Regions from separate parts of the Microvirgula curvata genome, predicted to be linked through region 1. Evidence: riboswitches for the same ligand, from Rfam matches in the RefSeq annotation. Region 1 holds a riboswitch; each other region holds the start of a gene.

What was found. Region 1 has a riboswitch for cobalamin ahead of ACYVG8_RS06860 (energy-coupling factor ABC transporter permease). Riboswitches for the same ligand answer to the same signal wherever they lie in the genome.
Region 2: linked by a shared signal. The riboswitch ahead of ACYVG8_RS14780 (TonB-dependent receptor domain-containing protein) and the one ahead of ACYVG8_RS06860 (energy-coupling factor ABC transporter permease) in region 1 are both predicted to bind cobalamin.
Region 3: linked by a shared signal. The riboswitch ahead of ACYVG8_RS11755 ((2Fe-2S) ferredoxin domain-containing protein) and the one ahead of ACYVG8_RS06860 (energy-coupling factor ABC transporter permease) in region 1 are both predicted to bind cobalamin.

What each region holds. Positions count from the first base shown of each region.
Region 1 covers NZ_BAAGUB010000012.1:19,554-29,088, forward strand. Annotated here, with positions in the region: gene metE (5-methyltetrahydropteroyltriglutamate--homocysteine S-methyltransferase) at 1-137, shown strand, start outside; gene ACYVG8_RS06845 (class I SAM-dependent methyltransferase) at 263-1,204, shown strand; gene ACYVG8_RS06850 (hypothetical protein) at 1,247-1,798, opposite strand; gene mgtA (magnesium-translocating P-type ATPase) at 2,357-5,122, shown strand; gene ACYVG8_RS06860 (energy-coupling factor ABC transporter permease) at 5,189-5,842, opposite strand; cobalamin riboswitch at 5,883-6,081, opposite strand; gene ACYVG8_RS06865 (MerR family transcriptional regulator) at 6,080-6,502, opposite strand; gene ACYVG8_RS06870 (NAD(P)H-dependent oxidoreductase) at 6,541-7,122, opposite strand; gene ACYVG8_RS06875 (LysR family transcriptional regulator) at 7,261-8,178, shown strand; gene ACYVG8_RS06880 (SDR family NAD(P)-dependent oxidoreductase) at 8,256-8,993, shown strand; gene ACYVG8_RS06885 (hypothetical protein) at 9,030-9,197, opposite strand; gene ACYVG8_RS06890 (hypothetical protein) at 9,243-9,535, opposite strand, start outside.
Region 2 covers NZ_BAAGUB010000033.1:36,977-46,511, reverse strand. Annotated here, with positions in the region: gene cbiB (adenosylcobinamide-phosphate synthase CbiB) at 1-780, opposite strand, end outside; gene ACYVG8_RS14790 (histidine phosphatase family protein) at 903-1,493, opposite strand; gene cobT (nicotinate-nucleotide--dimethylbenzimidazole phosphoribosyltransferase) at 1,490-2,518, opposite strand; cobalamin riboswitch at 2,673-2,862, shown strand; gene ACYVG8_RS14780 (TonB-dependent receptor domain-containing protein) at 2,994-4,853, shown strand; gene cobU (bifunctional adenosylcobinamide kinase/adenosylcobinamide-phosphate guanylyltransferase) at 4,888-5,412, shown strand; gene ACYVG8_RS14770 (cobalamin-binding protein) at 5,409-6,284, shown strand; gene ACYVG8_RS14765 (carbohydrate porin) at 6,334-6,639, shown strand; gene ACYVG8_RS14760 (cell division protein ZapA) at 6,636-6,944, shown strand; RNA gene ssrS (6S RNA) at 6,959-7,137, shown strand; gene ACYVG8_RS14750 (5-formyltetrahydrofolate cyclo-ligase) at 7,154-7,732, shown strand; gene ACYVG8_RS14745 (EVE domain-containing protein) at 7,796-8,248, shown strand; gene ACYVG8_RS14740 (sulfite exporter TauE/SafE family protein) at 8,248-9,051, shown strand; gene ACYVG8_RS14735 (DMT family transporter) at 9,048-9,535, opposite strand, start outside.
Region 3 covers NZ_BAAGUB010000028.1:155,997-165,531, reverse strand. Annotated here, with positions in the region: gene ACYVG8_RS11765 (putative cobaltochelatase) at 1-549, opposite strand, end outside; gene ACYVG8_RS11760 (cobaltochelatase subunit CobN) at 546-4,628, opposite strand; gene ACYVG8_RS11755 ((2Fe-2S) ferredoxin domain-containing protein) at 4,625-4,954, opposite strand; cobalamin riboswitch at 5,123-5,300, opposite strand; gene ACYVG8_RS11750 (cobyric acid synthase) at 5,426-6,871, shown strand; gene ACYVG8_RS11745 (sulfate/molybdate ABC transporter ATP-binding protein) at 6,912-7,973, opposite strand; gene cysW (sulfate ABC transporter permease subunit CysW) at 8,000-8,890, opposite strand; gene cysT (sulfate ABC transporter permease subunit CysT) at 8,903-9,535, opposite strand, start outside.

The DNA.
Region 1 (9,535 bases):
AGGCGGCCGAACGCATCCCGGCCGGGCGCTTGTGGGTGAATCCGGACTGCGGGCTGAAAACCCGTCAGTGGGCGGAAGTCATTCCGGCGCTGACCCAGATGGTGGCAGCGGCCAGAACCTTGCGCTCCACCGTTTGAGACCTGCCGGGCGGGGCGCGTCACGGGTCGATGCGCCTCCCGGTTTTTTTCCTGTCAAGTCCGTCCGGTTGAGCAATTCCAGTTATCCTCTCGCTCGCGGTATTTAATGGTCGAAAGGTGATTCGGTGAAGCTCAATGATCCACGCAAGGTCCTGTCCTGGTTGCAGAGCAGGCCTTCCCAGCAGGCGCTGCGCGAAGCGTTTCCGGAAGAATGGGATGTCGTGGAAAAGGAACTGGCCGATGCCATTACCCGGCGCGACCCGGCCAGCCTGCACCGGTTGCTGAATCCACCCCCCCTGTCCCAAGTGCCGAAAGCCACGCTCGGCAAACAGGACAAGACCCGGCGCCTGCAACTGGCCATTCGCCAGCGGATGGCGGCGCTGGCCATCGAGCGCTACAGCCTCGCGGTGGCGACCGGCCGCAGCTCGGGCAAGGTCCGCTTCAATCTGTTCAACGGTCTGCTGGTGCAACGGCTGCTGTTCCGGCGCGGTTTCGAACGCAAGCCGGCCTCGCTGTTCTGGTTCCGGCTGCTGTGGCCGCTGGTCTGGCAAAAGCGTTTCCTGATGCCGCTGGCCGAACGCAAGGGCATCTACTGTTTCTACTCCCGGGCGCTGATTGATCAGCTGCAGCAGTTGATCGGCGATCGTTCCTGCCTGGAGATCGCCGCCGGCGACGGCACCCTGTCCCGCTTTCTGCGCGAACGCGGCGTCCGTATCACGGCGACGGACGATTACAGCTGGCAGGACCGGATCACGTTCCCGGAGTCCGTCGTCCGCCTGCCGGCCCAGATGGCGCTGCGCCAGTACACACCGAAAGTGGTGCTCTGCTCGTGGCCACCGGCGCGGAATCCGTTCGAAGGCGAGGTCTTCCGCACCCCCGGCGTGGAGCTGTATATCGCCATTGTCAGCCAGCACAAATTCGCCAGCGGCAACTGGGCAGAATACGAATCCCAGCGTCACTTCGATCTGGAGCCGCGCCCCGATCTGAGCCGATTGCTGTTGCCCCCGGAGCTGGGCGCCGAGGTTGTGCTGTTCCGGCGCCGTGCCCTGGCCGGGCAAGCTGACTGAGTCTGCTGCCGGCCATGAGCGTTGCGGTCTGCCGGCGTGGCGTCAGGGCACGTCGACGCGGGCTGATTGCGGCGTCGCCCATTCCATCCGCGGTGTGACGGCAAACAGGTTGGCCGCCAGCGTCCAGCCGGCTCCCCCATGAGTCACCGCAACCACGGTGACGGTATTCACGTCGATCTGTGCCGTCATGGTGCCCCCGTTGCCGGACAGCTGCGTGACGTAGGCGGGACGCGTCCAGTCCTGGTTGTCGGCAACGCTGGCGGCAATGGCAAAGCGTTGCCGGACCACCTCGTTCGGGTCATGGCTGTTGTTGTAGAACGTGGTGAACCGGGCGTCTGCCGTGGCCGGCGTCTGCAAGGTGCCGTTGGCCAGAATCTGTACATTGTGCTGAACATATATGTGGGTGTCGGTCACGATCACATAAGCCGAGCAGCTGTTCAGACCGGGAACGAACAACCGGTTGCCTGGCAGGCGTGGTGCGCGAACCTGATTGCTGACGACATTGTTGGCCTGGACCGGGTCCGCTGCCGTGCGGATCCAGGGGGAAAGATCGGCATACTGCGTACCGGTATCGACACAGAAAAAAACCGCCATGCTCAAACTCCGTCATTGAAGTGCTGATGTCATAGCATTCAATGGGCCGATTTTCAATGCATACGGCATTAAATGACTGCAATAAGACCCAATATCTAACTTTAGCTACCCGCAAAGAATGGCGTTATTTGCGTCAATTTACAGAAATTTGACGTTTTTCCATGCTGCTTCATGAATTCCCACCAGCGGCGCCCGCATTGCGATAGACAGGCCGGTCGCAAGCGGAGTATCTTGCGCCGGTCTTTTTCAGATGGAGTCCATCCGTGGACAGTTGCTCCAGTTGTCGATCGGGTATCGACCGCTAACGGCAAGGACATCGCAGGCTTTTCCTGCCGCTGCCCTTGCCGACCAGGCGGGTAGTGGCATCAGCGGGACCGTTCGGTCCGGCTCATCCCCTATTCCATACATCACCTGACTCATGACGTCGCCATCAGGCGAGGATCTGTCGCGTTCTGCTGCATGCAGAACGGCGATGGCGCCTTGTTGCCGCCTGCTGGCCGTCGGGGTCGACCCCGCGATGGCCGGGCCGCATCCGCGCGTGCCCGGCGGAGGGAAAGCATGCGTTTTGAAATCATGAAAAAGGGTCTGTTGACCTTTCTGCAAAAGGGCCTGAGTGCGCGTCAGTTTCGCCGCCAGGCCATTCTCGACCTGCTGCGCGGTGCGGCGGCAGGCAAGGAAATGCCACACCGGCTCACCGGGCGCCTGGAAGCGCTGGCGCGGCTGGTGCCCAGCGCGGTCGTCACGCGACTTGGCTCGCACGCTGACGGACTGACCGAGGCGGAAGCCGCCGGCAAGCGCGAGCTGACCGGGCTGAATGAAGTCGGGCACGAAAAGCCGATGCGCTGGTTCACGCACCTTTGGCTGTGTTACCGCAACCCGTTCAATGTGCTGCTGACACTGCTGGCCGCCATCTCGTGGCTGACTGACGACATGAAGGCCACTGTCGTCATCGGTTCCATGGTGGTGATCTCTACCCTGCTCCGTTTCGTGCAGGAAAAGCGCTCGAACTCGGCAGCGGACAAGCTGAAGGAAATGGTCAGCAACACGGCCACCGTGCTGCGCCGCGATGTGGCACAGGAAATCGCACAGGAAGCACGGCAGTACTTCGGCGTCCAGTTGCACCCGCAGGCGGCACGCCGGGTCGAGGTACCTATCCGGCTGCTGGTTCCCGGTGACATCGTCCTGCTGTCGGCGGGCGACATGATTCCGGCCGACGTGCGGTTGCTGGCAGCCAAGGACCTGTTTGTCGCCCAGGCCGCGCTGACTGGCGAATCGCTGCCGGTGGAAAAATTCTGCGCGGCCGGCCCCTGCCCGGACGGCAATCCGCTGGAACTCGGCAATCTGTGCTTCATGGGCACCAATGTGGTCAGCGGCACCGCCACGGCGATCGTCATCGCCACCGGCAGCGACACCTGCTTTGGTGCCCTGGCCGAACGGGTGACGACGCAGGACCGCACGCCGACCCAGTTCCAGGCCGGGGTGAACAAGGTCAGCTGGCTGCTGATCCGCTTCATGTTCGTCATGACGCCGCTGGTGCTGTTCATCAACGGTTTCACCAGGGGCGACTGGGTCGAGGCGGCGCTGTTCGCGCTGTCGATCGCGGTTGGCCTGACCCCGGAAATGCTGCCGATGATCGTGACCTCGACCCTGGCCAAGGGAGCGGTCATCCTCAGCCGCAAGAAGGTGATCGTGAAGCGGCTGGATGCGATCCAGAACTTCGGCGCGATGGATGTCCTGTGCACCGACAAGACCGGCACTCTGACCCGTGACCGGATTGTGCTGGAACGGCATACCGATGCCTTCGGCGCCGTCTCGGACGAAGTGCTGGACATGGCCTACCTGAACAGCTGCTACCAGACCGGGCTGAAAAACCTGCTCGACGTGGCGGTGCTGGAACATGCGGACCTGCATCAGAAACTGGATGCCGCCGGCAATTTCCGCAAGGTCGACGAGATTCCTTTCGATTTCAGCCGCCGGCGGATGTCGGTCGTCGTGAGCGAGCACGACGATCGCCACCTGCTGATCTGCAAGGGCGCGCTGGAAGAAGTGCTGTCGGTCTGCAGCCATGTACGGCACGGCGAGGCGACCGGAGTGCTGGACCAGGCGCTGCTGGCACGCATCCGTACCGTGACCGCCGGGCTGAATCAGGAAGGGCTGCGCGTGGTTGCCGTTGCGACCCGGGCGTTGCCCGCAGCCCGCGACACGTATGGGGTGGCTGATGAGTCGGGACTGACGCTGGTCGGCTATATCGCCTTCCTCGATCCGGCGAAGGAATCGACCGCGCCAGCGCTGGCGGCGCTGAAGGCCAATGGCATCGAGGTCAAGGTGCTGACCGGCGACAACGAACGGGTGACGCTGAAGGTGTGCCGCGATGTCGGGCTGGCCATCAGGGGGGTACTGGTCGGCACCGATATCGACGCGATGAGCGATGCCCGGCTGGCCGTCGCGGCGGAAAACGCGACCGTGTTCGCCAGACTGTCCCCGATGCAGAAGGAGCGGCTGGTGCGCGTGCTGCGCGGCAACGGCCATGTGGTCGGCTTCATGGGCGACGGCATCAATGACGCGCCGGCGCTGCGCGCGGCCGACATCGGCATTTCGGTCGACTCGGCGGTCGATATCGCCAGGGAAGCGGCCGACATCATCCTGCTGGAAAAGAGCCTGATGGTGCTCGACCAGGGCGTGATCGAGGGGCGCAAGACCTTCGCCAACATGCTGAAGTACATCAAGATGACCGCCAGCTCTAACTTCGGCAATGTGTTCTCGGTGCTGGTGGCCAGTGCATTCATCCCGTTCCTGCCGATGCTGCCGTTGCATCTGCTGGTGCAGAACCTGCTGTACGACGTGTCCCAGGTCGCCATCCCGTTCGACAACGTCGATGAAGACGCGCTGCGCCAGCCGCAGAAGTGGAACCCGGACGAACTGGGACGCTTCATGCTGTTCTTCGGCCCGATCAGCTCGGTATTCGACATCAGCACCTATGCGCTGATGTGGTTCGTGTTCGGCGCGAACACGGCGGCGCAGCAGACGCTGTTCCAGTCCGGCTGGTTTGTCGAAGGGCTGCTGTCGCAGACACTGATCGTGCACATGATCCGCACCCGCAAGCTGCCATTCATCCAGAGCCGTGCCGCCTGGCCGCTGCTGGCGATGACGGCGGTGATCATCAGCATCGGCATTTTCCTGCCGATGGGGCCGCTGGCCGGCTACTTCAAGCTGCAGGCGCTGCCGCTGAGCTACTTCCCGTGGCTGATCGCCACCCTGCTGGCCTATATGGCGCTGACCCAGGCCATGAAGGGATTCTATGCCCGCCGCTACGGCTGGCAGTAAGCGGGTTTCGCTGCAATGAAAAATGGCGCGAGTGTTGCACTCGCGCCATTTTCTGCAGGCCCGTGCCTATGCCACGGCCAGCGTCTTCACGCAGGTGAAGCGGCTGATCAGCAGCTTGTCGGCGTGCGGCTTCAGCGTGCGCACCACCAGGCAGGTGAACAGTGGTTCGCACAGCACCAGCGGCAGGTAGGACACGGCGAACAGCGCCCAGTTGTACAGCGGGGTCGGTTCTTCGCCGAAGGCCAGCCAGAAGCCGACCATGGCGACCACGCCGCTGTAGTACAACGCGTCGAACTTGACCACTTCAGCCCAGCGGATGCGGCGGCGTTCGTCCTCGGCGAAGAAGTGGCGGCCCAGCAGACCGTGTGCAGCCACCAGCGGCAGCATCAGCGACAGCGAGTTGACGCCGAGATGGACCAGATCCTGCGGCTCGAACAGCAGTCCCTGCAGCAGCAGGCCAATGGCGAAGCCGAACAGGGTGGGGATAAAGCCAAAGATGAAGTACACCGCCGATGCGCCGACGAAATGGAGTTCCGACGCGCCGACCGGCAGGTGGAAGATTTCCATGAAGACCGAGAAGAACACGGCAGCCAGCAGCGTTTTGACCAGATTGTCGGGCCGGGTGAACAGTCTGGGTGAAAAGGCGGCCAGCGCGCCGACGGCGGCGACGTTGGCGTACAGCACTTTGGCGGCATTGAGAATGCCGGGTTCGATATGCATCGTTCTCCCTCCGAGGAGATGCGGGTGAGGAATACGCCGGGGATCGGCATGTCTCGTGGCAGGTCTCCTGGCTCGCGGGTCGACATCCCGGTGCGCCTTCCCGGCCTTTCAGGCCAGTGACTTCATGCACGAGACTCACCGCTCACAGTTGCGGGGGCAGCGCGGTATCCGCCCGAAGGCTTGCCGACTTCCCTGTTTCCTCCGCCCACTTCGGCGGAACCACTAAGCGCGCATAGCTTAAGGGGTTTCCAGAACAGATGCATCTTTCTGCTGATGACGGGAACGGACAGGCTCACAGGCCGGGCTGCGCTGCTGCAGATCGGTGCAGGCACGGATCTCCGCCTCGATATGTATCAGCTCCTGGTCGAGCCTTTCGAGTCTCGCGATCTCCTGCCGCAGGCTGGCGCGTTTCTGCGCCAGCAGCGCCGCCAGCCGGTCCCAGTCCGGCTCGCCATCCCCGTTCAGTACCGGCGCCAGTTCGGCCAGCCGCAAGCCGAGGGCCAGCGCCTGGCGGATCATCTGCACCAGCGCCACGCTCTCGTCACGATAGACGCGGTAACTGCCCTGGCGCTGCACCTGCCCCAGCAGGCCCAGCGATTCGTACAGCCGGATGGCGCGCGCCGAGGCACCGCTCCGTTTCGCCAGTTCCCCGATATACATGGTTCCTCCCGCGCATGACCGCTGACTGGATAACGCGTTCAGAGTCGTCTGGCAAGCAGGCGGGCCCGTTCCAGCCAGGCCTCAAGGCGGGCGGGCGTAGCGCCGAGGACCGGCCCCAGCCGCTCTACCCGCACTGGCCGGATGCCGCAGAAGCGCAGCGTGGTGTCCTTCATCTGCCGGATCGCCGGGTCGCGGTAGACCCAGCGGAAATACCACGGCGGCGTATCCATCGTCGCCAGCAGCAGTGCCGAACGGCCGCTCAGCAGCCGGGCGGGAAACGCCTTGCCGGGCCGGTAGCGAAAGGCAAAACCGGGCAGGAACACCCGGTCCAGAAACCCCTTCAGCAGCGCCGGCACCCCGCCCCACCAGACCGGAAAGACAAAGGTCAGGTGCTCGGCCCAGTGGATCGCCTCGGTCGCCGCCTGCAACCCGGGTTCCAGCGGCTGGACCCGGCGGTAGCCATCATGCAGAACCGGATCGAACACCAGTTGGCCCAGCCGCAGCACCCTGACCTCGTGCCCGGCCTGCCGTGCAGCCTCGGCATGGGCATCGGCCAGCGCAGCGTTGAAGCTGTCACTGGCCGGATGGCCGAGAATCACCAGAACGCGTTTGCCGCTCATGCCGCCCCACTCTTGTCTGTCCGAAAGCATGCAGTGTGAACCCTGCCCCGTGGGACAGGGTCAAGGGCTTTCCATTCCGGGCCTGGCCATGACTGCTAGAATTGATAATTGTCGTTCATTTATCAAAAAATTTTTGACATGTATGCGATCAACGACCTGCGGCTGTTCATCCGCACCGCCGAGCTGGAAAACCTGTCCGCGGCGGCGCGCGAGCTGGGCTGCACCGCCGCCGCTGCCAGCGCGGCCGTACTGCGGCTGGAGAAACGGCTTGGCGTACGGCTGTTCGCCCGCTCGACCCGGCGCATGCGCTTGACCGAGGAAGGTCGGATCTTTCTGCCATCGGCCCGGGCCGCACTGGCGGCACTGGCCGATGGCGAGGCAGCGCTGGCGGCGCAACGCCAGCAGCTTGCCGGGCCGATCCGGCTGGCGCTGCCGTCCGATCTCGGCCGCCACCTGCTGCGACCGTGGCTGGACCCGTTTCTGGAGCAACATCCGGGCATTACCCTGACACTGAGCGTCGGCGATGCGCTGACCGATCTGGTGCGCAGCAATATCGACCTGGCGCTGCGTTACGGCCAGCTCGATGATTCGCCGCTGGTCCGGCGTCAGCTGGCGCTGACCCGCCGGGTCGCGGTCGCCGCACCGGCCTATCTCGATCGTCATGGCACGCCGCAGACCCCGGACGATCTGCACCGCCATGCGCTGCTGCCGCTGTTGCACGATGGCCAGCTGCGTGGCCCGTGGCGTTTCTGTGCCGGGGACGAGGTCCGCGAAATTCACGCCGAAGGCCGGCGCAGCAGCGACGACGGTGCGCTGATCCGCGACTGGGCGCTGGCCGGGCACGGCATCGCGTTCAAGAGCTGGCACGACGTGGCCGCGGATGTGACCGCCGGGCGCCTGCGCCTGCTGCTGCCGGACTGGAGCCGGGAAACCGTGCCGTTGCAGCTGGTGTTCCTGCAGAACCGCTATCCGGTCCATCGCCAGCGCCAGTTGATCGAGTACCTGCAGGCGCGCTTCACCGCCTTCGATGCCGACTGGCCGTTTCCGGCCGGCTGAACGGCATTGCCACGCTTGCGGGCGCGGGCAGGAGGATGAGAAGCTGCCCGGCATGGTTGACCAGACAGGAGGCTGTCATGCCCGAAACGCGATACATGCTGCTGACCGGCGCCAGCCGCGGCATTGGCCATGCGACCGTCAAGCTGTTCCAGGCGCATGGCTGGCATATCCTGACCGTGTCGCGCCAGCCGTTTTCCGAAGCCTGCCGCTGGCCCAGTGCCCGGGCTTCGCATGTGCAGGCCGATCTGGCTGATCTGGACGGCATCGATGCACTGGTGGCCGAGGTCCGCTCGCGATTGCCGAATGGCCAGCTGCATGCCCTGGTCAACAATGCCGGCATTTCGCCCAAGGGCGACAACGGCGCCCGCCTCGGCGTGCTGGCATCGGATGCGCAGACCTGGACCCGGGTGCTGAACGTGAACCTGCTGTCCACCGCCCTGCTCGGCCGCGCGCTGTTCCCGGAGCTGGTGGCCGGCCAGGGCGCCATCGTCAATGTCACCTCGATTGCCGGTTCGCGCGTCCACCCGTTTGCCGGCGTCGCCTACGCCGCTTCCAAGGCCGCGCTGGCGGCACTGACCCGCGAGATGGCGCACGAGTTCGGCCCGCATGGCGTGCGCGTCAATGCCATCGCCCCCGGCGAGATCGAAACTTCGATCCTGTCACCCGGCACCAGTGACATCATCGAGCACGACGTGCCGATGCGACGCCTCGGCGACCCGGCCGAAGTCGCTTCCACCATTCATTTCCTGTGCACGTCGGCGTCGTCATATATCAATGGTGCCGAGATTCATATCAATGGGGGGCAGCACGTGTAAGGACAAGCCGTGAGAACTGGGGCCGATCACAGGAATTTACTTCCAGCTTGCTGCGATGACTGGGGCAAGGGCGCGGCTGTAGTTTTCCGGCAGTGTCATCTGGCCGGCGGCTGGCGGAGAAAACGAGGCCATCGCCTGAACAAGGTTATTAACTTGTGCATCGAGTAGTATCTGACCGTCTGCCGTTGCAATCTGCTCGACCATGCACCTCAAAAGATTTAACACCGAATTGAAGCTCTACACCGATCGTCACTGCACGGGGACAATCGATTGGCTGGGCGTCGGTGATTCACTTAACGCCTTCATCGCCTTCTCTCCTTCGCGTTTGAAGAAGGCTTCTGCGCGCGCCCTGGATTCGCGCAGCGCCTGTCTCACGCGAACTCTCCAGGTTTGGGGTAACGTGACCAGCTTGTACGTTTGGGCTTTTTCCTCATATCCAGTGTTATTTGAGCTTAACCACCATGCATCTGCCGGTTCACCGCATCCCCCTCCCACAGTTACCAGCGACACACCGGAGAATGGTTCCCGGTCGTAACTGGCTA
Region 2 (9,535 bases), on a different contig from region 1:
GACGCCGAGACTGCCGGCGCCGGCCGCCATCACCGGGCCGGCGTTGGGGCTGTCCCAGTGCCGGGCCTGGGTTTTCCAGCAGGCGAATGCGTCGTGGCTGTGGCCGAGCAGGGCATAGCTGATGGCAGTCAGCCGGGCTGGCAGCCAGTTCAGCACATCGTCGGCACGGGCGGCCACCCGACCGAAATGCAGCAGGCGCGGTGTCCGGTAGCCCCACATGGCGTCCAGGGTATTGGCCAGCCGATAGGCCAGCGCGCCGGGGCCGCCGGCCACGGCGAACCAGAACAATGCGCCGAAGATGGCATCGTTGCCGTTCTCCAGCGTGGATTCGACCGCGGCGCGGGCGACGGCGGCCTCATCGGCATCGTCGAGATCACGCGATACGATGCGGGCGGTCAGCGCACGTGCGGCCGGCAGGTCGCCGGCGGCCAGGGCGGCGGCGATCGGGCGGACGTGGGCGCCGAGGCTTTGCGCGCCGAGGGTGAAATACAGCAGCAGGGCATGCACCAGCAGTGCCAGTGGCAGTGGCAGTGCCATGACGAGGGCCTGGGCGGCGACCGCCGGTGGCAGCACCAGCGCACACCAGCCGCACGCACCGAGCAGCAGCCGGGAACCGGGCCGGCCGTCGGGGCGGTTGAAGGTTCGTTCGAGCCAGCCGGCGAGGTGGCCGAAGCCGACCAGTGGATGGGCACGGCGCGGCTCGCCCAGCAGGTAGTCGAGCGCGACACCGGCGACGGCTGCGCTCCAGAGCCAGAATGCGTGAATGCCGATGGCGTGCATGGGGGCCATTCGATGCGCACGGCGGCGCCAGGAAACGGAGCGGTATTGTATAGGCTGCGCGTCACCGCCCCCAAACCGGGCACGCCATTCGTCAGCCGGACGCCGGCGCCATGGTGGCCGGCTCAACCCATTGCCGGGTTGGCCAGTGCAATCAGGTAGTCGGGGCAGCCGTCGGCCAGCGACAGCTGCACGTAACCGCCACGCGAGACGAACAGCCGTCGCGCGCTGGGCAGCGACAGTTCGAGCCGCGCGGCCAGCACGGCGGCGATCACGCCGCCGTGGGTAATCAGGACGGCGTGGCCGTCGCCGAGGCGCTCGACCCAGCTATCGAATGCGCTGATGACCCGGGTGCGGAAGCCGGCCAGCGTTTCGCCACCATCCGGCAGCAAGCGGCCGTTGCTGTACTCGGCCTGCCAGTCGGCCGGCAGGCCGTCCAGCGGGGCGCCGTCCCAGACGCCGAAATCGGTTTCGGCAAAACCGGCATCGACGTGCAGCGCCAGACCGGCATCGGCGGCGAAGTCTTCTGCCGATGCCAGACAGCGCTGCAGCGGCGAACAGGCGATCGCCGTGACCGGTGCCATGGCCGTCAGCGCCGGCCAGCCCCGGCGCATGGTGTCGCGTCCGGCCCCGGTCAGCGGCGGGTTGCTGCGCCGGCCGACCAGCAGGCCGGCGGCGTCGATCTCGCCGTGCCGCCACAAGGTAATGCGCTTCATTCGTGGTCCCGGTCGCTGACGCCGGCTTCGGCAAAGGTGGCCATGTCGGCATGCAGCCGGATCGCCATCTGCAGCATCGGCACGGTCAGCGCCGCGCCGGATCCCTCGCCGAGGCGCAGCCCGAAGTCGTACAGCGGCTCCAGCCCCATCGCGGTCAGTGCCAGCTCATGACCCAGTTCCCGGGAACGGTGCGAGGCCAGCAGCCAGTCGCGGGTGTCGATATCGATGCCGCAGGCGACCAGGGCCGCGGCTGCGGTGATGAAGCCGTCAACCAGTGCCGGTACACCGGCGCTGGCGGCTTCGAGGTAGTAACCGGCAATGGCGGCGATTTCCAGCCCGCCGACCTCGGCCAGCCAGCCGGCCGCCGTGTCGGTAGTCCGGGCGCGCAGCAGCGCCTTTTCGACCGCTCCCCGCTTGCGGGCCATGCCCTGGTCGTCCACACCGGTACCGCGCCCGACCACATCGACCGGGCGGGCGCCGCTCAGTGCGCAGATCAGCGCGGCCGACGGGGTGGTGTTGCCGATGCCCATCTCACCGGCGATCAGCAGCGTTGCACCGGCGGCAATGGCGCGGCGGGCGGCGGCGCGGCCGGCTTCGATCGCCTGTTCGCATTCCTGTTCCTGCATGGCCGGTTCGTCGCACAGATTGCGCGAACCGTAGCGGACCTTGGCATGCACGATCGGCATGGCCGGATCGAAGTCTGCCGCCACACCGACATCGACCACTTCCAGTGTCGCGTCGATTTCCCGCGCCAGCACACTGATTGCCGCCCCGCCGCGAACGAAGTTCTTCACCATCTCGGCGGTGACTTCGACCGGATAAGCCGAGACGCCGCTGCGGGCGACGCCATGGTCGGCGGCAAAGACAGTGATGGCGGGGCGCAGGCGCGAGGGAATGGCGCGGCCCTGCCAGGCCGCGAACTGGCAGGCGAGGGTTTCCAGCTTGCCGAGACTGCCGGCGGGTTTGGTCAGTCGCGCCTGGCGGGCGACGGCGGCATCGAAGGCGGACGCATCGGGATGGGGCATCAGGGGGTTCCGGAAGAGAGAAGGGAATCGTCCCGTCTTGCGGGGCGGCGAAAATCGAACGCGAGACCTTACCGCTGCGCCGGCAGCGCTTCAATCGGCATTACGGCGTAATTTGATCTTGCGGGCTGTCATGCCGGCATGCCGCCGCTATAATCCGGCTCCATCTTGCCAGGGTGTCCGCCGCCGTCAGGCGCGGATGAAACGGGAAGCCGGTGACAGGCCGGCGCTGCCCCCGCAACGGTATGGTTCGCATGCAAGCGGCTTCACGCGCCACTGCCCGACAGGGTGGGAAGGCGAGGCCGCGGGAACCCAGCCCGGAGACCGGCCCAGGCAATCTGCAGTGGAGTATCGCGGGGAGGCGGTATGACAGCGACAGCGCGACCGGCATCAGGCCGGGCCGCGCCGATTGTCCATTCTGAAAGGCCATGCGCCTGTCTTTCTCGCACTCCTGATCCGTTTCCAGGGAGTGTTTTTCGTGAAGTGCAATATCCGTAGCAAATGGTTTGTCGCCAGCCTGGCGTCGCTGGCAGTGGCGAATGCGTTCGCTGACGAACCCGCCACCACCGCCGGCGAAATCGTGGTGACCGCCAACCGTTCCGCCACCGACAGCCGTGAACAGACCCGTGACGTGACCGTGATCGGCCAGCAGGAAATCGCCCGTGCCGGCGGCCTGAACCTGCCGCAGCTGCTCGCGCGCCAGTCCGGCGTCGAGTATGCGAGCAACGGCGGCGATGGCCGCGCGAGCGCGCTGTATCTGCGCGGTACCAGCTCCAAGCAGTCGGTGGTGCTGATCGACGGCGTGCGCGTATCGTCGGCGACTTCGGGGCAGACCGCGCTGGAACAGATCCCGCTGGAACTGATCGACCATATCGAAATCGTGCGCGGCCCGGTATCCGGGCTGTACGGCGCTGATGCGATCGGCGGCGTGGTGCAGATTTTCACCAAACAGGGCAAGGGCGCACCGAAGCCGTACCTGAGCGCCGGCGTCGGCAATGACGGCACCTGGCGCGTCGGCGGCGGCATCGGCGGCGTGGTCGGCGATACCTCGTTCTCGCTGAACGTGGCCGGTCGCGGGACCGATGGCGGCTTCTCCGCCACCAATGCGCAGAACACGTTCAGCTACAACCCGGACGATGACGGCTACCGCAACCTCAGCTACAGCGCCAATGTGTCGCACCAGATCGTCGACGGCCATGAAATCGGCATCAAGCTGTTCCAGTCCTTCGGCAAGGCCGACTTTGACAACGGCACGCCGCTGGCCGACGACTACAACAAGCAGCGCGTCCAGAGCAACAGCGTGTACCTGAAAGACCGCTTCAGCGATGTATGGACCAGCACGCTGACCGTGACCAACGGTGTCGATCGCTACGAGACCTACAGCGGGGTGAATCTCGATCGCTCCGGTCTGTACAAGACCACCCAGGATACCTACACCTGGCAGAACGACCTGGACCTCGGCGTGGCCGGCCGGGTGGTGCTGGGTGCCGAGTACCTGAACCAGAAGGTCGACAGCACGCAGGCCTATACCCGGAACGAACGCAACAACAAGGCGGTGTTCGCCGGCTGGAGCGGCAATTTCGGCGACCACCTGCTGAATGCGTCGCTGCGTCATGACGACAACTCGCAGTTCGGTGAAAAGACCACCGGCTCGCTCGGCTATGGCTACCGGCTGACCGACAGCATCAAGCTGACCGCGAACTACGGGACCGCTTTCCGCGTGCCGACCTTCAACGATCTGTACTGGCCGCTGGCCTATGGTTTCCAGGGCAACCCGAACCTGAAGCCGGAGTCGGCCCGCAACGGGGAAGTCGGTGCCGAGTACAACGGGGCATACGGCATGCTGCGGCTGACGGCGTTCGAGAACCGCATCGACGACATGATCAATGGCTATGTGTGCAGCGGCAGCGGTCCGTGCACGGCGGAGAACGTCGACAAGGCCCGCATCCGCGGTCTGGCGCTGGCAGGCAGCACCACCCTGCTGGGTACCCGCATCGCCGCCAACGTCAACTGGCAGGACGGTGAGGATCGCAGCAATGGCAACCAGCTGTCGCAGCGCGCCAGGGTGTTCGGCAGCGTCGACGTCAGCCGCGACATCGGTCCGGTCACGCTGGGCAGTGCCCTGACCGCCGCCGGCTCGCGCTACAGCGATCCGGCCAACAAGCAGCCGCTGGCCGGTTATGGTCTGGTCGACCTGTATGCCGACTACCGGCTGACCCCGACCACCACGCTGTACGCGCGGGTCAACAATGTGTTCGACCGCGACTACACGCTGATCCGGAGTTTCAACCAGCCGGGCCGCGAGTGGCTGGTCGGCGTGAACTGGCAACCGAAGTAAGACCGTGCGTCCGGCATCCCCGGCAGGAGGTTCCATGCTGCATCTGATCACCGGCGGCGCCCGTTCGGGCAAAAGCCGCCATGCCGAGAAACTGGCGCTGGCCCACGTCGGCCCGGTGCATTACCTGGCGACCGCCAGTGTCGGTGATGCCGAGTTTGCCCACCGGGTGGCGATGCACCAGGCACGCCGGCCGGCGTCGTGGCGGGCGGTCGAGTGCGGTGTGGCCCTGAGTGACGCGCTGCAGGATGCCGCGCGTCCGGACGGGCTGGTGCTGATCGACTGCCTGACGCTGTGGCTGGCGCACTTTCTGGCGCCGGGGGAGGCGGAACGCTATCCGCAGGCGCGGGCCACGCTGCTCGACGCGCTGGCCTCGGCGGCGGGCGACGTGGTGGTGGTCAGCAATGAAATCGGCCTCGGCGTGGTGCCGATGGGCGCAGAAACGCGCTGGTTCGTCGATGAGCTGGGCTGGCTGAACCAGTCGGTTGCCGCCATTGCCGACCGGGTCACCCTGGTTGCCGCCGGCCTGCCGCTGGTGTTGAAGGGAGGGGCGTCGCAATGAAGCGAGTGCGCCATGTGGCCCTGCTGCTCTGCCTGTGCCCGCTGCCGGCCATGGCGACACCGGCCGGCGTCAGCGTCAGCGACGATACCGGTGCCCGCGTTTCACTGCCGCAGCCGGCGCGGCGCATCATTTCACTGGCACCGCATGCGACGGAAATGCTGTACGCGATCGGTGCTGGCGGGCGGCTGGTCGGGGCGACCAACTACAGCGACTGGCCGGATGCCGCCCGCCGCCTGCCGCGCGTCGGTGGCTACAGCGGCGTCAGCGTGGAGAAGGTCATGGCGCTGAAGCCGGATCTGGTGGTCGGCTGGGCCAGCGGCAATGCCCCGCGCGAGCTGGCGCGAATCCGGGCGCTCGGCATCCCGGTCTATCTGACCGAACCGGACTCGCTGGATACCGTGCCGGCCAGCATGGAAAAGCTCGGCATCCTCAGCGGCTTCAGTGACGGTGGCCGTCGTCAGGCCGCGGCGTTCCGGACCCGGATCGCCGCACTGCGCGAACGCCATGCCGGACTGACGCCGCTGCCGGTCTTCATCCAGATCAACGTGTCGCCGCTGATGACGGTCAACGGCCGCCAGTTCATCTCGGCACTGGTCGCGCTGTGCGGCGGCCGCAATGTGTTTGCCGCGCTGGCGCCGCGGGTGCCGCAGGTCGGGGTCGAGGCGGTGATGGCGGCGCGACCAGCGGTGATGCTGGTGCCGGGCGATGTCGACCGGCTCGCGGCGTGGAAGCGCTGGACGACGATTCCGGCGGTGGCGAACGGGCAGTTGTACGGCCTGCCGGAAGACCTGGTCAGCCGGCCGGGTCCGCGCCTTGCCGACGGCGCCAGCGCGGTCTGCCGCGTGCTGGACAGTGCCCGCAGCCGGCCGTGACCGGCCGGGATTTGACCCTGTCGGACGGCCACGCTACAGTGCCCCGGATATGGATACCGAACTCGAAAAACTCCAGGCCAGCGTGAGCGAGCTGGCCGCACTGGCCACCCGCCTCGGCAATGAGAATCGCGCCCTGCGCGCAGAGCGGGAGACGCTCGAGCAGGCCAATCGCACCGCGAACGAACGCGTGGCCGCCGCCGAACAGCGGCTGGTCGACCTGTCCGCGCGGCTGGCGGTGACCGAACAGCGCGCGCAGGATGCCGAAGCGCGCAATACCGACCTGACTGCCCGGCTCGATACCACGCGCTCGCGCATCGAAGCCCTCCTGACCCGACTGCCGGAGATCGATAAATGAGTGATACCGTCACCGTCGGCCTCGATCTGCTTGGCCGCCGCTTCACCTTTTCCTGCCCGTCCGAAGAACGCGACAGCCTGATGGCCGCCGCCCGCATCCTCGACGAGAAAATGCGCACCATCCGTGACAACAGCCGGGTGGTCGACGGCGAGCGCATCGCCATCCTCGCCGCGCTGAATCTGACCCATGACCTGATGCTGAAACGGGTCGAAAATCCGCTGGACATGGAAGCGATTCAACGTAAAATAGAATCCATCGACGAGACGGCACAGCGCGCCATACAGGCCCAGGCCGACTTGTTCTGATCTCTTACAGCTTTAGTCCCCTGCGGTGTTCGGGAAGGCTTAAATTCTCTGAACCAATAGATGTTAAAAGGCTGCCAGCTGATTGCGCGTGGGCGAGTCGTGCCGCTAGCCGGTGCGCCCGAAATGCGCTGCCGGTGGCCACCTGAACCTCAGGTTCGGGATGACAAGTCTAATCGGCACCTGCGGGGGCTACCCTCTTCTCCCTCCCCATGACCCTGACGGAAGCCAAGCGCGCCCTGCGCCGCGAACTGCGCGGCAAACGGCTGATGCTGACGCCCCGTTACCGGCTTTCCGCCGCGAACCGGGTCGCCATCCGGGCCCAGTCCTATCTGGCGCCGGGTCGTCGAATCGCCGTCTATCACGCCAGTGGCAGCGAGCTTTCGCTCGCGCCGCTGATTGCGCGCGCGCTCGCGCGCCGCTGCCGGGTGTTCTGGCCGGTGGTGCCGGCGCGCGGCCGGGTGCTTGGCTTCGTCGAACTCACGTCGTCCACCCGCTGGCGCGTCAGCCGGCTCGGCATCGTCGAACCGCTCGGGCCGGTGGTGCCGGCCTCGCGCCTGCAGGCGGTATTCATGCCGCTGGTCGGTTTCGATGCCGCCGGTTACCGGCTCGGCCAGGGGGGCGGCTACTACGATTGCACCCTGTCTCCGCTGATGCGCCGCCACGCCCGTCCGTGGCTGTTCGGCTGCGCGTTTGCCTGCCAGCGCGCCGACGCCATCCCGCGCGAGGCGCACGACCTGCCGCTGGACCGGGTCCTGACCGAACAGCGCGTCTGGCGGCCCGCCCGCTGATCGCCTGCTTGTTCCTGCCGTTCGCCGCAGGCACAATCGATTCCTTCCGCATAGTGAAATGACATGTTCTGGCTGATGAAGTCCGAGCCCGCCTGCTGGGGGATCGACGACCTTGCCCGCGACGGGCGTGGCGAGTGGACCGGGGTGCGCAACTACCAGGTGCGCAACTTTATCCGCGACCGCATGCGGCCCGGCGACCGGGCGTTCCTGTGGCATTCGAGCTGCCGCGAGATCGGCCTGGCCGGGGAGATGGACATTGCATCGGCCGCCTATCCGGACCCGACCCAGTTCGATCCCGACAGCCGCTACTTCGACCCGAAAGCCACGCCGGACCAGCCGCGCTGGTATTCGGTCGACGTGTCGTTCGTCACCCGCTATCCGCGGGTCATCACCATGGCCGAACTGCGTGCCGTGCCCGAGCTGGCGACCCTGCAGGTGCTGGCGCCGGGCAGCCGGCTGTCGGCCATGCCGGTCGATCCGGCACACTGGAAACTGATTCACGAAAGGTGGCGCTAGTGCCCGATCTGTCCATTCTGGCCGCGCTGGCCGGCGTCGGTGTCATTGCCGGTTTTCTGGCCGGCCTGCTGGGGGTGGGGGGCGGGCTGATCATCGTGCCGGCCATGGTGTGGACGCTGGAGGCCAGCGGTTTCCATACCCATGTCCAGCACCTGGCACTCGGCACCTCGCTGGCGGTGATGGTGTTCACCAGCATGTCCAGCGTGCGCGCCCATCATCTGCGCGGTGCCGTCGACTGGAGCATCGTGCGCCGGATGGCACCGTGGATGGTGATCGGCACGCTGGCCGGCACCCAGGTCGCCGGCTATCTGCCCAGCCGCGAACTCAAATGGTTCTTTGTCGTCTATGCGTACGCGGTTGCGGCGCAGATGCTGCTCGACAAGAAGCCGAAGGGCACGCGTACTCTGCCGCAAACCGCCGGCATGGGTGTCGCCGGTGGCCTGATCGGGCTGGTTTCCAGCTTTGTCGGCATCGGTGGCGGCTCGATGAGCGTGCCGTTCATGGTCTGGTGCCAGATCGCCGTACCGCGGGCGATTGCGACCAGTGCCGCGCTCGGCTGGCCGATCGCGGTGTCCGGCGCGATCGGCTACCTGATCAGCGGCTGGCAGGCTCCCGGCCTGCCGCCGTGGTCGGCCGGCTTCATCTATCTGCCGGGCCTGATCACGCTGTGCGTGATCACCAGCGCGCTGGCACCGCTGGGCGCGGCGCTGGCGCACCGCTTGCCGGTCAGCCGGCTGAAGAAGGTGTTCGCCGCCCTGATTGTGGTCATGGCGACCGACATGCTGTGGGGGCTGCTGCGCTAGCAGCCGGACTTCGCCCGCCGCCACAGCGGCCAGCCGGACCCGGCCGACGCCGGGCGGAACACCAGCCAGTTGCCGAGCATGACCAGGGCGACGCCGGCCAGCGCCAGCGGTGTCCATACATAGCCTTCGGCGAACACCGAAATGTTCAGCGCCACCAGCGGGAACAATACCGTGCAGTAGGCGGCGCGCTCCGGGCCAAGCCGGCCGACCAGCATCAGGTAGGCGGTGAAGCCGATCACCGAGCCGGGAATCGCCAGATACAGCAGCGCGCCGACATAGCCGGGGCTGGGGTCGAACACGAATGGCACGCCCGCCGCCGCACTGCCGACCAGCAGCACCAGCGCACCGCTCAGCATGCCCCAGGCGTTGGTGTACAGCGGCTTCAGGCCGAGTGACTGCAGCCGCGCCGACAGCAGGTTGCCGGCCGAGAAGCACAGGGTGCCGACCAGACTCAGGCCGAGGCCGATGGCCGTGCGCATGCCCG
Region 3 (9,535 bases), on a different contig from region 1:
CAGATTCATGGTGCCGAGCAGGGTGAGGCGGGCCGGATGGCTGACCGACAGCCCCTCGCGCTGCACGGTATTGACGCCCATCGCCGCCACGTCCAGCAGCACGTCGACCAGGTGGTCGGCCAGCAGATTGACCTCGTCGATATACAGCAACCCGCGGTGGGCAGCCGCCAGCAAGCCGGGCTTGAAGGCCTGCCGGCCGTGTTTCAGCGCCTGCTCGAAATCGAGGCTGCCAAGCACGCGGTCTTCGGTGGCGCCGAGCGGCAGGTTGATGAACGGCACCGGCGCGGTCACGGCAACCGGGGTGGCGCCATCGCCGCAATGCGGGCACTCGGCCAGCGGCGCATCCGGCGCGCAGTTGTACGCGCAGCCCGGCACCCGGGTGATCGGCGGCAGCACATCGACCAGCCCGCGCGCGGCGGTGCTCTTGGCGGTGCCCTTGTCGCCACGGATCAGCACGCCGCCGAGCGAAGGGTCGATCGCGCACAGCAGCAGCGCCCGCTTCAGTTGCGGCTGGCCGACGATGGCGACAAACGGATAAGCGTGTTTCATGCCTTGTCGACTCCAATGCGCGGAATGTCACCGCGGGCTTCGAGCATTGCCTCGCTGCGCAGGTGCAGCGCGCGCAGCGCCTCCAGCGTGTCCGGCGCCGGTTCGGCCCACAGCTGGCGCTGCGCGGCTTCCAGCAGGCGTTCGGTGATGGCATGCAGCGCCCACGGATTGCTGTCGGCAAAGAAGGCCTGCATGTCGGCGTCCAGCGCGTAGGTTTCGGCCAGTTGCTGGTACACCCAGTCGTCGACCACGTGCGCGGTGGCATCGTAGCCAAACAGGTAGTCGACGGTGGCGGTCAGTTCCAGTCCGCCCTTGTAGCCGTGTTTGCGGATGCCGTCTATCCATTTGGGATTGGCGACGCGCGAACGGAATACCCGCAGCACTTCCTCCTTCAGTCCGCGCACGGTCGGGCTGGCCGGATCGTGGGTGTCGCCGAAGTCCTGCCGTGGCTGGCGGCCGGTCAGGCTGCGGATGGTGGCGATCATGCCGCCGTGGTACTGCAGGTAGTCGTCGCTGTCGAAAATGTCGTGTTCGCGGTTGTCCTGGTTGTGCAGCGCGACCTCGATGCCGGACAGCCGGTGGCGGAAGTCGTCGCGGGCGTCGACGCCCTGGTCATCGCGGCTGTATGCATAGCCGCCCCAGTTGACGTAGGCGGTGGCGAAGTCGGCATCGTCCTGCCAGTTCTGCTCGTTGATCAGCGGCAGGATGCCGGCACCATAGGTGCCCGGTCTTGAACCGAATACCCGGTACAGCGCGCGCCGGCTGGCGCTGTCACGCGGCAGCCGGCCCAGCAGCTCGCCGGCCAGATCGGCCAGGTAGTGCTTGCGGACAAAGTTGCGATCGACCGGTTCATCGAGCAGCGCGACCGTCCGCACCGCATCATCGACCAGCTGGATCAGGTGCGGAAAGGCATCGCGGAAGAAACCGCTGATGCGCACAGTGACGTCGATGCGCGGCCGGCCCAGTTCGGCCAGTCCGATCACCTCGATGCCGGACACGCGCCGGCTCTCGGCCTGCCAGGTCGGCCGGACACCGAGCAAGGCCAGGATCTCGGCAATATCGTCTCCATGGGTACGCATGGCGCTGGTGCCCCAGACGCTGATGCTGACCGACTCCGGATCATGCCCGGTGTCCTGGCGATGGCGGGCGATGACCTCGCTGGCCAGCTCGGCGCCGATGCGCCAGGCGGCCTGCGAGGGCAATCCGCGCGGATCGACCGAGTAGAAATTGCGCCCGGTCGGCAGCACATGGGCCATGCCGCGCGTCGGCGCGCCGCTTGGCCCGGCCGGCACGTAGCCGCCATCGAGTCCGTGCAGCAGGTTGTCGATTTCCTCGCGCGTTCGCGCCAGGTTTGGCACCAGTTCGGCGCAGACAAACGCCAGCGTGCGCGCCATGTCGTCACTGGCGACGACGCCGGGCAGCACGGCCGCCAGCACCGCGCTGACCGCCGCCGGGTCGAAACCGTGTCCGGCCAGCCCGGCCACCAGCCGGCGGCCCAGCGCGGCGATGACATCCAGCGCATCGGCACGGGTCACCACCGGCGCATCGGCCAGCGCTGCCAGCAAGGGCGGTACCGGCTCCAGCCGCCGGCCCTTGTCGGCCTGCAGCGTCTCCAGCACCAGCCCGAGCGCCGCCGCCACCCCGGCCGGCAGGCCGGGCACGTCCAGGTTCGGCAGGCGCACCAGCGCGCAGATCATGTCGACCAGCGCCTCACCATCCGGCGAGCGGCCCAGCACATGCAGGCCGTCGCGGATCTGCGCCGCACCCAGCTCGCACAGATAGCCGTCGATATCCTCGATCAGGTGGGCGACATCGACACCGTCCATGCCGGCCAGCGTCAGCGGCACGCCGTCATCGTTCAGCGTGGCGTCCCAGTCGTGGTCATGATCGTGGTGATGATCGTGGTGATGGTCATGATCATGATGGTGGTGGTGATGGCCGTGATCATGGTCATGCGGGTGCGCGGCTGCCGGCGTGGCAATGCGGTACTTGCCGGCACCGGGCGCGGCGGATGACGCCGGCTTCGGCCGGTACAGGCCCGTCGGCGCGGCCGGTGCCGGGGCGGGCTCGTGGTCGTGGTCGTGGTCGTGCTTCATCATCGCCGCCAGATCGGCATCGAGATTCGAGGCCTTGATCAGATCCCAGATCTGCTGTTGCAGCAGCGGCAGCTTGCCCGGATCGAGCATCTCGACCTGGTAGTACTCGTCGACCAGCTGTGTCAGCTGTGCCAGCGGCCCGTAGGTGTCGGCGGTGGTCATCGGCGGCGTCAGGTGGTCGATAACCACGGCATGGGCGCGGCGCTTTGCCTGCGAACCTTCGCCCGGGTCATTGAGAATGAACGGGTAAAACAGCGGCATGTCGCCGAGCAGCGCATCCGGGAAGCAGTTTTCCGACACGCCGACGCCCTTGCCCGGCAGCCATTCCAGCGTCCCGTGCTTGCCGACGTGGACGATGGCATCGGCCCGCCAGTCGTCGCGCAGCCAGCAGTACAGTGCATGATAGTGATGGGTCGGCGGCAGGTCCGGCGTGTGGTAGATCGCATCCGGGTCCATGCCGTAGCCGCGCGGCGGCTGCAGGGCGACGAATGCATTGCCGTATTCCAGCCCGGCAAACACCAGCCGGCCCTGATGGACATAGGCACTGCCCGGAGCGGCACCCCAGCGCGCGCTCATCCGCTCGCGCAGTGCGTCCGGCAGCTCGGCAAACCACTCGGCGTAACGCGCCGCCGGTACGGCCGCCACGGCCCGCCGCAGCTGGTCGTCGCTGAGATAGGCCTCGTCATAGGCGCCGCGGTCGATCAGTTCGTGGATCAGGGCATCGCTGCTGTCCGGCAGCCCGTCGATGCGATAGCCGCGCGCCTGCATCGCATGCAGCATGGCAAACAGCGAGGCCGGCGAGTCGAGGCCGACGGCATTGCCGATCTGCGACGCCTTGCTGTTCGAGTTGGTAAAGATGAAAGCGATGCGCTTGTCGGCGGCTGGCACCCGACGCAGCCGTACCAGCCGTGCGGTGATGCCGGCCACGCGCCGCACCCGGTCGGGCAGCGGCGCATAGTCGGTCTGTTCGGCCGGCGCACCGTCGCTGGCATGCTTGAACGACATTGGCACGCTGACGATGCGGCCATCGAACTCCGGCAGTGCGACGTTCATCGCCGTGTCGAGCGGATTCAGCCCGCGTTCCGACTGCTCCCATTGCGCCCGGGTCATGCTGCTGGTGATTGCCTGCACCACCGGGATGTCAAGGCGCTCGAAAGCGGCCACCGACCAGCCGGTCGGCGTCGGCCCGTCGGCGTTCACGTCGCCCATGGCGAACGAGGTGGTATTGATCAGTGCATCGATGCGGCTCGTGCCGTCCGCTCCGACAAAAAACTGCATCGCCGCCGGCATGCCGTCACCGTCCAGCGTGCGCAGCGAGGCGGTATAGACCGGCAGCGCATTCAGCTGCTGCGCGGCCAGGGCGTCGACCAGGCTGTCGATAAAGCGGGTGTTGCCGCTGACCCAGTGCGCGCGATAGAAGGTGATGCCGACCGTCGGCCAGTCCGGCCGGCGGATCGCCAGCCAGTCGTCGAGCGAGCAGTCGGCCGACAGTTCCGGATGGTGGATGCCGTGCTCGGGCAGCGGCGTCGGTGGCAGGTAGCCGAAGCCGGTCATCAGCAGGTAGTCGGCAAGGAAACGCAGCAGCTGCGCCATATTGCCGGTGCCACCGGCCTGCAGGTAGGCGGTCACTTCATGCTGCAGGGACGGCGGGACGGTCGACTGTGCTGCCAGATCCGGGTCCGGCTCGCCGGTGCCGCTGACCACGATCAGGGCGCGTCCGTGGGCGCGGGCGTCCTTCCACAGAGTGTCGAAACCGGGAATGGCACTGGTGCGGCCCAGCACGCGGACAATGACGACGCGCGCAGTCGCCACCGGACCGGCCAGCACGGCGGCCATGCCGTCCGGGCAGACGATGGTCTGCAGGTTGACGCCGGAGACCGGCACGAAACCGTCCGGCAGTTCGGCACGCACGCGCTGCAGCGCGGTCAGGTCGGTGCCGGCGTGGGTCAACAGCACGATGCCGCGGGAAACGGGAGTGTTCACTGGCCCGCCTCCTGCCCGACATCGCCGGTTCCGAGCCGGTGGAACACCAGCGCCTCGACCGGGCGACCGTTGACCAGATGTTCGTCGACGATGCGCTCGACGGCGGCGGCATCAACCTGGCGATACCAGACGCCGTCCGGATAGACGACGGCGATCGGCCCTTCCCTGCAAACGGCAAAGCAGTGCGAGCGGGTGCGCTTGACGCACAGCCCGTCGCGCGCGTCGATCGCCTGCCCGAGCACCTTGAACATCGCCTCGGCCTCGACGCCGTTGCCGGTGCAGCGCGGGCCGGTACACATCAGGACATGGCGGTCGTGGCGTCTCATGACGGCACCCGTGCGGCGGCAGGGCAGAACGACGATGGAAGGCGGAAGCGGCGCGGTGGCAGGGCCATGGAGGACGTCCTCGTGCAGGGGGCGTCGCCGCGAGCGAGGCGCCGCAGCCGGAACGGCCGCTGGCGGTTTCCCCCGGTGCACCCCGCCCGGTTTCAACTCACGTCGACTAAGGCGATGGCCGGTCTCCTGGCTCGTGCGTCATCACCCGCGCGGCCTTCCCGGAATCGTCCAGTGGCATCGTCAAGCGGGCTCGTCACTTACAGTTGCGGGGGCAGCCGCGGTCTTACACCGCATTCCCGTTTCACCCCGAAGGGCACCATCAGCAATAGCGCCGGATAATACGTGATTTCGGGGTACCGCGTTTGTGCCGGATCGGCCGTCCGCCACGCCCGGCGCAGGCGACACCCCTATAATGGCCGTCCTCATTCACCCGTCCCCGCCGCCATGCCAGCCAGAACCCTCATGATCCAGGGCACCACCTCCGATGCCGGCAAAAGCACCCTGGTCACCGGCCTGTGCCGCTTTCTCATACGGCGCGGCATCCGGGTCATGCCGTTCAAGCCGCAGAACATGGCGCTGAACAGCGCGGTCACCGTCGATGGCGGCGAGATCGGCCGCTCGCAGGCGGTGCAGGCGCTGGCCTGCGGCATCGAACCGCATACCGACATGAACCCGATCCTGCTGAAGCCGAACAGCAATACCGGCTCGCAGGTCATCGTCCTTGGCCATTCGATCGGCAATATGGACGCCGCCGCCTATCACCGCTTCAAGCCCAGGGCGCTGAGCGTGGTGCTCGAAGCCCACAGCCGGGTGGCGGCAAGCTGCGACTGCGTCCTGGTCGAAGGCGCCGGCAGCCCGGCGGAGATCAATCTGCGCGATGGCGATATCGCCAACATGGGCTTTGCCGAAGCGGTCGACTGCCCGGTGATCCTGGTGGCCGATATCGACCGGGGTGGCGTGTTCGCCCATCTGGTCGGCACGCTGGCGCTGCTGTCGGACAGCGAGCGCCGGCGCGTGGTCGGCCTGGTCATCAACCGTTTCCGCGGCGACATCGCCCTGCTGCAGCCGGGACTGGACTGGCTGGAGCGCGAAACCGGCAAGCCGGTGCTCGGCGTCCTGCCGTACCTGCAGGGACTGCATATCGAGGCCGAGGACAGCCTGAGCCAGGGCACGCAGGGCGTGGCGGCCAGCGGCGAGCGGATACTGCGCGTGATCGCGCCGGCCCTGCCCCGTCTCAGCAACCACACCGACTTCGACCCGCTGCGCCTGCATCCGCAGGTCGAATTCCAGCTGGTCCCCGCCGGCCAGCCGATTCCGCCGGCCGACCTGATCGTGCTGCCGGGCAGCAAGAACGTCCGCGACGACCTCGGCTGGCTGCGCGCCAATGGCTGGGAGGCCGCCATCGACCGTCACCTGCGCTACGGCGGCAGGCTGATCGGCATCTGCGGCGGCTTCCAGATGCTGGGCCGCCAGCTGCACGACCCGCTCGGGCTGGAAAGTGCGGCCGGCAGCACGCCGGGACTCGGCCTGCTCGACATGGAAACGACACTGGATGCGCACAAGCAGCTCGAACGCCGGCAGGGATGGCTGGCCTCGGGCCATGCCGCCGTCACCGGCTACGAGATCCACATGGGCGTGTCGACCGGCCCGGCGCTGGACCGGCCGGCGATCCGGCTGGCCGACGGCAACGAGGGGGCGGTCTCGGCCGACGACCAGGTGCTGGGCAGCTATCTGCACGGCCTGTTCGACCATCCGGAAGCCTGCCTCGCCCTGCTGCACTGGGCCGGCCTGCCCGACGCGGTGCCCGTCGACTACCCTGCGCTCCGCGAGGCGCATATCGAACGGCTGGCGAACCTGATCGAGGAGAACCTGGACATCACCCGCATCGCCGACTGGCTGCCGGACTGAAGCGCGGACGCGCGAAGCGGGGCCTGCCCCCGGCGACAACTCAGATGTTCGCGCCTTCGTCGACGAATACCGCCACTTTTTTCGGCCGGACGAACACCTGGTCACCAAGCATCAGGCCAAGGGCGCGGTAATCGTCGCGGTTCAGCGCCACGTCGATAACCTGCCCGCTCAGGCTGTTCAGCTCGACCCGCACCACCGGGCCAACCGCATGGATGTGCTCGACGGTGCCGCTGGCCAGCGCGCGGTCTTCGTCGCGGCTGACTTCAAGATCGTGCGGACGCACGTAGATGGTCGCATCGCCATCGCGGGTCGCATCTTCCAGCTTGTGCTGGTAGTCGCCGATCGCCACGCGTCCGGCTTCGACCCGGCCGTGGAACAGGTTCACGTCGCCGAGGAACTGGGTGACGAACGGCGAGGCCGGATCGTCATAGATCGACGCCGGGCTGCCGACCTGCTCGATGCGGCCGTGGTTCATCACCACCACCCGGTCGGACACTTCCAGCGCCTCTTCCTGGTCATGGGTCACGAACACGCTGGTGATGTGCATTTCATCGTGCAGGCGGCGCAGCCAGCGACGCAGATCCTTGCGCACCTTGGCGTCGAGCGCGCCGAACGGCTCGTCGAGCAGCAGCACCTTGGGCTCGACCGCCAGCGAACGGGCGAGTGCGATCCGCTGCCGCTGGCCGCCGGACAGCTGCGACGGGTAGGCGTCGGCCAGCCAGTCCAGCTGCACCAGTTTCAGCAGCGACATGACCTTCTCGCGGATCACCTCCTTCGGCGGCCGGGTCGCACGCGGCCGTACCGACAGGCCGAAGGCGACATTCTCGAACACCGTCATGTGGCGGAACAGCGCGTAATGCTGGAACACGAAACCGACCTTGCGCTCGCGCACATGGCGTTCGGTCGCATCCTCGCCATGGAACAGGATCTGGCCGCTGTCCGGCGTTTCCAGGCCGGCGACGATGCGCAGCAGCGTGGTCTTGCCACAGCCGGACGGCCCGAGCAGGGCGAGCAGTTCGCCCGAGGCGATGTCGAGGTTGACGTTGTCGAGGGCGACGAAGTCGCCGAATGTCTTCTGGATCTGGCGGATGGCGATGCTCATGCGATCTTTCCCGTCATTCTTTCAATTCAGTGAGCGGTGGCAAGACGGGCGCGGGCTTCCAGCGGCACGTCCGCGCTTTGCTGGCGCGTGGCGCGCCATTCGACGATGGACTTCAGCACCAGCGTGACCAGGGCCAGCAGGGCCAGCAGGGACGCGCAGGCGAAGGCGCCGACGAAGTTGTATTCGTTGTACAGAATCTCCACATGCAGCGGGATGGTGTTGGTTTCGCCGCGGATATGGCCGGACACCACCGATACCGCACCGAACTCGCCCATCGCGCGGGCATTGGTCAGGATCACGCCGTACAGCAGACCCCACTTGATGTTCGGCAGCGTGACCTTCCAGAACGTCTTCCAGCCCGAGGCGCCAAGCACGATCGCCGCCTGTTCCTCGTCGGTACCCTGGGCCTGCATCAGCGGGATCAGTTCGCGGGCGACAAACGGGAAAGTGACGAACACGGTGGCGAGCACGATGCCCGGCACGGCGAAGATGATCTTGATGTCGTGCTCGGCCAGCCACGGGCCCAGCCAGCCCTGCGCGCCGAACAGCAGCACGTAGATCAGGCCGGCGACCACCGGGCTGATCGAGAACGGCAGGTCGATCAGCGTGGTCAGGAAACTCTTGCCGCGAAACTCGAACTTGGCGATCGACCAGGCAGCGGCGACACCGAACACCAGGTTCAGCGGCACCGAGATCAGCGCGGCGATCAGCGTCAGCTTGATCGCGTCGACGGCCTCGGGGTCGGTCAGCGCGGCCAGGTACAGGTCCCAGCCCCTGGACAGCGCTTCCCAGAACACGCTGATCAGCGGCACGAACAGGAACAGGGTCAGGAACAGCAGCGCCAGCAGGATCAGTGCCCAGCGGACGGCAAGCGGCTCGGTCGTGGCCCGGGTGCGCTTCGAAGCGGAATTGGACATGGTTCTCTCCGGTTAGCGCGCGGCGTGGCGGCGGCTGGCCCACCACTGGATGCCGTTGATGGAAAACAGCATCAGGAACGAGATGACCAGCATCACCACGGCGATGGCGGTCGCGCCGATATAGTCGTACTGCTCGAGCTTGCCGATGATCAGCAGCGGCGTGATTTCCGACACCATCGGAATATTGCCGGCAATGAAGATCACCGAGCCGAACTCGCCGGTGGCGCGGGCAAAGGCCAGCGCAAAACCGGTCAGCAGCGCCGGCAGGATGGTCGGCAGGATCACCCGGGTGAAGATCTGCAGCCGGCTGGCGCCGAGACAGGTCGCCGCCTCTTCCAGCTCGGCCTCGAGGTCTTCCAGCACCGGCTGCACGGTCCGCACCACGAACGGCAGGCCGATAAAGGTCAGCGCCACGACGATGCCCAGCGGGGTAAACGCGACTTTCAGTCCGAGCGGCTCCAGCCACTGGCCGAACCAGCCATTGGGCGCATAGATGGTGGTCAGCGCGATGCCGGCCACCGCAGTCGGCAGCGCAAACGGCAGATCGACCAGCGCGTCGATGATCCGCTTGCCGGGGAACGGATAGCGGACCAGCACCCACGCCACCAGCAGGCCCATGACGCCGTTGATGCTGGCGGCAATCAG